2 linked regions of the Salinarimonas sp. genome follow. Each later gene encodes a partner of the first gene's protein in a complex. Links are inferred from orthologs where the notes say so. Each region holds a gene or a part of one and is shown in the gene's direction. Other genes may lie near its edges.

Region 1 (5,105 bases):
AGGACGACTGGATCTTCGGCTTCGGCGCGCCCGGCGGCATGTCGGCGGACGAGCTCGCGGGGGACGCCTTCCTCACCGTCGACGGGCAGGTGATCGCCTCGACGCCGTTGCGCGTCGCGCTGCCGCCGGGCCAGTCCGGCCCCTGGTACGCCGAGAGCTTCGAGCAGCGCCGGGCGGTGAACCTCGCCGAGGCCTATGCGAGCTGGCTGGCGCGGCGGCTGTGAGCCGCCGCGTCCTCAGGGCGTCGTCTCGGTGTCGATCTGCTCGAGCGGGACGAGCGGCTCGTCCTTGACCTGGTCGAGGCTGAGCGCCGTGCGCACGTTGCGTACGTTGGGCAGGCTGACGAGATCGCCGACGAAGGCCTGGAAGGCCGAGAGGTTGGGCGCGACGCACTTCAGGATGAAGTCGATGTCGCCGGAGAGCGTCCAGCACTCGCGCACCGACGGCCAGTCCTTGATGTGCGCCTGGAAGGCGACGAGGTCGCTCTGCTTCTGGCTCTGAAGCTGCACCATGGCGAAGCAGACGACCTCGATGCCGACCGCCTTGGGGTCGACCATGGCGCGGTAGCCCTTGATGACGCCGGCCTCCTCGAGGGCGCGCACGCGCCTGAGGCAGGGCGGCGCGGACAGGCCGACGCGCCGGGCGAGCTCGACGTTCGTGATGCTGCCGTCCGCCTGCAGCTCGCGAAGGATCGCGAGGTCTATGGAGTCGAGACGTCCACGCACGTATGAAGAGCTCCTGGCCATTGCGCCAGGACAGAGGTAGACCGCCCGTCGCCTCCGCACAAGCGGCGGGGACGCATTCACCCGGGGTATCGCCCGAGAAGGTCCAGGTGGTCGAGACGTTGGACGAGACGGTGGACGAGACGCTGGACGAGACTGGGGCGCTCCTCCCCACCCGCGCGGTGGTCCTCACCGACGGCAAGGCCGGCGACGAGCTGCAATGCCTCGGCGTGGCCGAGGCGCTGGGGCTCGCCCCCGAGATCCGTCGCGTGCGCCCGCGCCGGCCCTTCGCCTGGCTCGCCCCGCGCGGGCCGATCGACCCGCGCGAGCGTCCCGGCCGGCCGGAGGGGCCGCTGCCCGAGCCCTATCCCGATCTCGTGATCGCCTCCGGCCGGCGCGCGGTGCCCTACCTCCCCGCCTTGAAGCGGGCGAGCGACGGACGAACCTTCACGGCGTTTCTCAAGGATCCGCGCACCGGGCCCTCCGCCGCGGATTTCGTCTGGGTTTCGGAGCACGACCGGCTGCGGGGCGAGACCGTCCTCGCCACGCTCACCGCGCCGCATCGCGTGACGCCCGCGCGTCTCGCCGCCGCCCGCGCCGCGCCCGATCCGCGGCTCGCCGGCCTGCCCGGCCCGCGCGTCGCGGTGCTCGCCGGCGGCGACAGCCGGCACCACCGCTTCACCGACGCGGATCAGGCGCGCCTCCTCGCCGATCTCGCCCGTCTCGCCCGGGAGGACGGGGCGCGGCCGATGATCACGGCTTCGCGGCGCACGCCGCACGCCCTGCGCGCGGGCCTCGCCCGCCTGGCGGCCGAGACCGGCGGCTTCTTCTGGGACGGGAGCGGCGAGAACCCCTACGTCGCCCTCCTCGCGCTGGCGGATGCGATCGTCGTCACGGCCGATTCGACCAACATGCTGGGGGAAGCCGCCGCCTCCGGCGCGCCGGTGCTTGTGTTCGCGCCGACGGGCGGGCATCGAAAGTTCGAGACGCTCGTCTCGGGCCTCGAGAGGCAGGGGGTGGCGCGGCCCTTTCGCGGACGCCTTGAAGGAACCCGGTACGAGCCCCTAGATTCGACGCCCGTCGTCGCCGCCGCCCTGGCGCGCGCCTATCGCGCCCATCGCGCGGCGCTCGGGCTGCCGCAGACCGCGCTCGGCGAACCCGCCGAGACGCGAGGAGAGTAGGACCATGGCCACCACGAACGCGAAGCTCGTCATCCTCGGCTCCGGCCCCGCCGGCTACACCGCCGCCATCTACGCCGCGCGCGCCATGCTGGAGCCGGTCCTGATCTCCGGCATCCAGCCCGGCGGCCAGCTCACCATCACGACCGACGTCGAGAACTATCCGGGCTTCGCCGACGTGATCCAGGGCCCCTGGCTGATGGACCAGATGCGCGCCCAGGCCGAGCACGTCGGCACCAAGCTCGTCTCGGACCACATCGCCAAGGTCGACCTGTCGCAGCGCCCGTTCCGGCTGGAAGGCTCCTCCGGCGACGTCTACCTCGCGGATGCTCTGATCGTCTCCACGGGCGCGCAGGCGAAGTGGCTGGGCCTGCCCTCGGAGGAGAAGTACCAGGGCGCGGGCGTCTCGGCCTGCGCCACCTGCGACGGCTTCTTCTTCCGCGGCAAGGAGGTCGTCGTGGTCGGCGGCGGCAACACCGCGGTCGAGGAGGCGCTCTATCTCGCCAATCTCGCCTCCAAGGTGACCCTGGTGCACCGGCGCGACAGCCTGCGCGCCGAGAAGATCCTGCAGGACCGGCTGTTCGCCAACCCGAAGATCGAGGTGCGCTGGAACGCGGCGGTCGACGAGATCTGCGGCGGCGGCATGCCCGCCGGCGTGACGCATGTCCGGCTGAAGGACACCGTGAGCGGCGCGATCGAGGAGGTGAGGACCGACGGCGTCTTCATCGCCATCGGCCACAAGCCCGCGACCGAGCTGTTCGAGGGCCAGCTGCCGATGAAGGCCGGCAACTACCTCGTCGTCGAGCCGGGCACGGCGCGCACGGGGGTGCCGGGCGTCTTCGCCGCCGGCGACGTCGCCGACGACGTCTACCGCCAGGCCGTGACGGCGGCGGGCATGGGCTGCATGGCCGCGCTCGAGGCCGAGAAGTTCCTCGCCGAGCATTCCGCCGACCCCGCCGTGCGCGCCGAGGAGAAGCAGCACGACCAGATGCTCGCCGCCTGGGAGTAGACGAGTCGCACATCGTCCCGCGCCGTTGGAGGCCCTCACCGAGCGGCGTCAGCCGCTCGTCCTTCGTTCTTGGAGAAGGTGCCCCCGAAGGGGGCGGATGGGGGTCGTGATGAAGCGCGAGCCCAAGCAGAACGAGCTCGACGCTGCTGGTTCGCGCGGCATCGCGGTCGCGATAGTCCTGCACGACCCACACCCCCGACCCCTCGCCACGAGGGCGAGGGGAGAGCCTGCATCGATGGCTCGCGAGCGCTCGACCGCTTGCTCGGTCTGCACCAAACCGAAGAGCCCCCGCCGCGCTACCGCCGCCCGCCGCCGAAGCTCTCGGAGATGGCGCGCAGGTGGTTGACGCCGCCGCGCTGGCCGGGGCTGCCGACCTGCGGCGGCGGGGGCGGCTCCGAGCCGTCCGCGAGGCGCAGGCCCACGTATTCGCGCCGCCCGTCGGGGTGCATGCGGTAGGCGCGGTAGAGCAGCTGGCCGTCGTGGGCGCGCTCCTCCGCGTCGCTGGGCCGCATCAGCATGAAGCCGCCGGCGCGCTGGAACTCGAGCTCCGGCCCGGGCGGGACCGAGGCGGTCGACAGCGGCGGGTCCGGCGCGAGAACGCGGGCGAGGCCGAGGGCCAGCGCCAGCGCGAGCGCCGCGGCGAGGCCGCCGCCGGCGAGGAGCCGGATGCGCGAGCGCGGCTTCGCGCGTGGGCGCACGGCCTTGCCCTTCGGGCCGCGCCCGCGCTCCTTCGGGCGCCGGGCGAGGATCGCGCTCCAGTATTCGGTCATCGCCGCCGCGAAGGCGTCGCGCACGGCGGGCGCGGTGCGCTCGACGGCGGCGAGGCTCTCGGCGAGCGCCTTGTCGCCGTAGATCTCGACGAGCCGCGGCCGGGCGTCCGGCGCCTCCGGCTCCTCGACCACGGCGACCGCGCCGCCGCCGCTCTCGACGAAGCTCGCGATCAGGCGCGCGCCGTCGCGCGCCCGCCAGTCCTCGGCGTGCGTCTCGATCAGCGTCCAGGCTCCGGGCGCGATGCCGGCGACCGGCGGCGTCTCGTAGCGCACGGCGACGAGATAGGCCGGCGCGCGGCGCCCGCTGTCCTTCTGCGACGTCGGCTGTGCCATCGGCGCACCTCTCCAAAGCTGGAGACTAGAGCAGATCGCTTCCTGATGGAATCGCGCGGGGGATTCCCTTCGAGGCCAGTTCGTGATTCACGGTAGAGGCTGGCGGAGGAGGCCAGCCGCCATGACGAAGCCCCTCTCGATGGATCTGAGGCAGCGCGTCCTCGCTGCGGTCGATGCCGGCATGAGCCGCCGGGCCGCGGCGGACCGCTTCGGGATCGCGCCGTCCGCGGCGGTGAAGTGGTTCAACCTTCGGCGCGAGACGGGCTCGGTCGCGCCGCGGGCGCAAGGCGGCGACACGCGGTCCGGGCGGATCGAGGCGCTCGGCCCGGTCATCCTCGCGATGGTGGAGGAGGCGCCGGATCTCACCCTCGTCGAGATCGCCGAGCGGCTCGAGCGCGAGCACGGCGAGCGCTTCGCGCCCTCGACGGTGCACCGCTTCTTCGGCCGCCACGGCCTGACGTTCAAAAAAAGTCCGGCCACGCCAGCGAGCAGGACCGCGCCGACGTCGCCGCGGCCCGCGAGGCCTGGTTCGAGGAGCAGCCCGAGCTCGACCCGCAGCGGCTGATCTTCATCGACGAGACCTGGCTCAACACCAAGATGGCGCGGTTGCGGGGCCGCGCCCCCGAAGGCGAGCGCCTGCGCGCCGGCATCCCTCACGGCCATTGGCGCACCACGACCTTCGTGGCCGGGCTCAGGATCGGCGGGATCGACGCGCCGATGCTGATCGACGGCGCGATCAACGCGGCGAGCTTCCTCGCCTACGTCCAGCAGGTCCTGGTTCCGACGCTGAGCCCCGGCGACGTGGTGATCATGGACAACCTCGCCAGCCACAAGACCCCCGCCGTGCGCGAGGCCATCGAGGCGGCCGGAGCCGAGCTGCGCTTCCTGCCGCCCTACAGCCCGGACTTCAACCCCATCGAGAACGCCTTCGCCAAGCTGAAGGCCCTGCTCAGGAAGGTCGCCGCCCGGACGCGCGACGCCCTCTGGAGCGCCGTCGCCGACGCCATCGAAGCCTTCCCGCCAGAGGAATGCGCGAACTTCTTCACCGCAGCAGGATATGAACCCGAGTGGTGAGAATCTGCTCTAGCGCGCA
Region 2 (3,738 bases), 1.1 Mb from region 1 along the record:
CGTGCACGAGAGCGTGCGGCCCGAGGCGCCGGGCCTCGTCGAGCTCTGGCCCTGCGAGCGGCCGAGCCCCGCGGCCGAGCCCGACGCCTGGACGCATCCGGTCGACGCGGTGGAGGCGCACGCGCCGGCCGTCGTCACGGCGCGGCGCATCGCCAAGGCGGTTTCGACCTGGACGACGACGGGCGATCATTGCGGGCGCGTGCGCCGGCCGGGCGACGTGCTCGTCCTGGTGCGCAAGCGCAACGCCGCCTTCCACGCGGTGATCAAGGCGCTGAAGGACCGCGGCATCCCCGTCGCCGGCGCCGACCGGCTCTCGCTCACCCGCCACATCGCGGTGGAGGACCTGATCGCCGCCGGCCGCGCGGCGCTCCTGCCCGACGACGATCTCACCCTCGCGACCGCGCTGAAATCGCCCCTCGTCGGCCTCGACGACGACGATCTCGTGCGCATCGCCGCGCGCCGCGGCGGGGAGACGAGCCTCGCCGCCGCCCTCGCCCGGGCGGCCGAGGCGGGCGACCCCGCCGCGCGGCGCGGGCGCGAGGCGCTCGACGCCTGGCGCGGGCTCGCCGCCGCGCACGGGCCGTTCGGCTTCTACGCCGCCCTGCTCGGCCCGCGGGGCGGGCGGCGCGCCCTCGTCTCCCGCCTCGGGTCGGAAGCCGGCGACGCCATCGACGCCTTCCTCGGCCTCGCCCGGGAGGCGGAAGCGCCGGAGGCGCCGTCGCTGGCGCGCTTCCTCGCCGGCTTCGAGGGCATCGAGCGCGAAATCAAGCGCGACCTCGAGAGCGTCGCCGACGAGGTGCGCGTGATGACGGTGCACGGCGCCAAGGGGCTCGAGGCCCCGGTCGTGATCGTGCTCGACGACGCGGGCGCGCAGGCGGGCCGGCTCTCGGCCCTGCTCGAGCTGGCCGACGATCGCGACGAGCCGCTGCCGGTCTGGGCCCCGTCGAAGGAGCTCGATTGCGCGCCCCTCGCCACGGCCCGCGAGGCCGCCAAGGCCCGCGCCGCCGAGGAGGCGAACCGCCTCCTCTACGTCGCCCTCACCCGCGCCGAGAGCCATCTCGTGGTCGCGCCCTTCCTCAACCGCGCCGACCGCGACGAGCCGGAGACCGCCTGGTCGACCATGGTCCGCGTCGCGCTCGCGGACGCGCCCGGCCCTGCCGAGGCCGACCTGCCCTATGTCGCGGGCGCCCTCGTCTGGCGCGAGAACGCCGACGTGCCGGCGGGTTCCGGCGCGCCCGGCGCCAGCGAGGCCCCCGCGCCCGCGCCGGCGGAGCCCCCCGCCTGGCTCTTCGCCCCCGCCGCGCAGGAGCGCGAGGCGCCCCCGCCGCTGCGCCCGTCGAACGCGCTCTCCGCCGCCGATCGCCGGCCGCGCCCGGCGGACAAGCCCTTCGTCGCCGCCGCGCGCCTGCGCGGCACGCTGATCCACGCCCTGATCGAACGCCTCCCCGCCCTGCCGGAGGCGGCGCGCGCGCAGGCGGCGCGCGCCTTCGTCGACGCCCGGGCCAGGGGCCTCGACGAAAACACGCGCGGGGCGATCGTCTCCGACGCCTGCGCCGTCATCGCCGACCCCCGGCTCGCGCCCCTGTTCGCCCCCGAGGCCCTGGCGGAGGCGCCGGTGGCCGGCCGGGTGCGCCTGCCGGACGGCGTCGAGATCGCCGTCGCCGGCCAGATCGACCGGCTCGCGATCACGGACGAGGCCGTGTTCTTCGCCGACTTCAAGACCGCCGCGCGCCCGCCCGCGCCCGACGCGCCGCTCCCCGAGACCACGCGCGCGCAGCTCGCCCTCTATGCTGCGCTGCTCGCGCGGATCTGGCCGGAGCGGCGCATCGAGGCCCGCCTCGTCTGGACCGCGGGCCCCACCGTGCGGACCCTCTCGCCGGCGGAGCTGGAGGAGGGCCTCGCCATCGCCGCGCGCCGCCGCCGGGAGGCGGGCGGTTGAGGCCCGCCCGGGACCCGCCGCCCGCCCGCATGCGCAATCCCGCGCGCTTGATCGGCGCGCGGGCGACGCCTACCTTGCGCTCAACACGCGCAGACAGCGGGCGGCGCGCGGCCGCCCCGACAAGCAAGGAACCTATTCCATGGCGACGATGAAGGTGACCGACCAGAGCTTCGAGGCGGACGTGCTGCAGTCCGGCGAGCCCGTGGTCGTGGATTTCTGGGCCGAGTGGTGCGGCCCCTGCCGGATGATCGGCCCGGCCCTCGAGGAGATCGCCGGCGACATGGCCGGCAAGGTCAAGATCGCCAAGATCAACGTCGACGAGAACCCCGGCGTCGCCGGCCAGCTCGGCATCCGCTCGATCCCGACGCTGATGATCTTCAAGGGCGGCCAGCTCGCCTCCCAGAAGGTCGGCGCCGCGCCCAAGGGCGACCTCCAGCGCTGGATCGAGGCGAACGTCTGATCCCGCCCACGCTTGACGGGCCTCTCGCCCCTCTTGCATGAGAGTTCCGCGGCCCGCCCCTCCCCGGCGGGCCGCGCGAGAGACCCGGACCCATGCTCAAGACCCGCCTGATCCCCTGCCTCGACGTCAAGGACGGCCGCGTCGTCAAGGGCGTGCAGTTCGTCGACCTGCGCGACGCGGGCGATCCCGTCGAATGCGCCGTGGCCTACGACCGGGCGGGCGCGGACGAGCTCTGCTTCCTCGACATCACCGCGAGCCACGAGGATCGCGGCATCCTTCTCGACGTCGTCACCCGCACGGCGGAGGCCTGCTTCATGCCGCTCACCGTGGGCGGCGGCGTGCGCACGGTGGACGACATCCGCGCGCTCCTGCTGGCGGGGGCCGACAAGGTCTCGATCAACACCGCCGCCGTCGCGGACCGCGATTTCGTCCGCCGCGCCTCGGAGAAGTTCGGCGCGCAGTGCATCGTGGTGGCCATCGACGCCAAGCGCGTCTCTGCCGAGGGCGAACCGACCCGCTGGGAGATCTTCACCCATGGCGGGCGCAAGGCCACCGGCCTCGACGCGATCGCCTACGCGAAGGAGGTCGTGGCGCTCGGCGCCGGCGAGCTCCTCGTCACCTCCATGGACAAGGACGGCACCAAGTCCGGCTACGACGTCGCGCTGATGCGCACGATCGCCGACGCGGTCTCCGTGCCGGTCATCGCGTCCGGCGGCGTCGGCACCCTCGACCATCTCGTCGCCGGCGTGCGCGACGGCCACGCCAGCGCCGTGCTGGCCGCCTCGATCTTCCATTTCGGCGAGCACACGATCGGCGAAGCCAAGCGCGCCATGGCCGACGCGGGGCTCCCCGTGCGGCTCGACGCCTGACCCCGCCCGGCGAGCGCTTCCGATGACCGGCTTCACCCTCCCCGATCTCGCCCGCATCCTCGCCGCGCGCGCGGCCGCCTCGCCGGACGAGTCCTACACCGCCCGGCTCGTCGCCGATCCGCAGCGCGCCGCCAAGAAGTTCGGCGAGGAGGCGGTCGAGGCCGTCATCGCCGCGACGGCGGGCGACCGCGCGGCGCTCGTCTCCGAGAGCGCCGACGTGCTCTATCACCTGCTCTGCCTGCTCCAGGCCCGCGGCGTCGCGCTCGACGAGGTCATGGCCGAGCTCGAGGCGCGCACCGGCCGTTCCGGCCTCGCCGAGAAGGCCGCGCGTACGGAGGACGGCGTGCGCGCCCCCGATCCGGCCGAGGGAGGCCGCCCGTGAACCCGGTCGATCCCGCCCACCGCGAGACCCTCGCCGAGGCCGCCCAGCGCGGCGACATCTCGCCCTATCGCCGCTTCACCCGCGACGA

The links. Proteins that work in one complex are often made in the same cells at the same time.
Region 2: the proteins of trxB (region 1) and trxA are in contact, whole or in part, in a crystal structure (PDB 1F6M), measured with the Escherichia coli proteins. The link is inferred for Salinarimonas sp. from one-to-one orthologs.

What each region holds. Positions count from the first base shown.
Region 1 is NZ_CP157794.1:4,137,839-4,142,943, reverse strand. Bases 921-3,908 are described here. They hold trxB (thioredoxin-disulfide reductase), read left to right. Parts: upstream 921-1,907; coding sequence 1,908-2,909; downstream 2,910-3,908. Other genes in these bases: ABL310_RS19370 (hypothetical protein), read right to left, coding at 3,206-3,908; ABL310_RS19380 (mitochondrial fission ELM1 family protein), read left to right, coding at 921-1,903. Also shown: ABL310_RS19390 (hypothetical protein), read left to right, coding at 1-224; ABL310_RS19385 (Lrp/AsnC family transcriptional regulator), read right to left, coding at 237-725; more of ABL310_RS19380, read left to right, coding at 833-920; more of ABL310_RS19370, read right to left, coding at 3,909-4,012.
Region 2 is NZ_CP157794.1:5,195,736-5,199,473, reverse strand. Bases 1,059-3,738 are described here. They hold trxA (thioredoxin), read left to right. Parts: upstream 1,059-2,078; coding sequence 2,079-2,399; downstream 2,400-3,738. Other genes in these bases: coaA (type I pantothenate kinase), read left to right, coding at 3,647-3,738; ABL310_RS24180 (phosphoribosyl-ATP diphosphatase), read left to right, coding at 3,291-3,650; hisF (imidazole glycerol phosphate synthase subunit HisF), read left to right, coding at 2,492-3,268; addA (double-strand break repair helicase AddA), read left to right, coding at 1,059-1,939. Outside these bases: more of addA, read left to right, coding at 1-1,058. UniProt on the Escherichia coli protein: Participates in various redox reactions through the reversible oxidation of its active center dithiol to a disulfide and catalyzes dithiol-disulfide exchange reactions.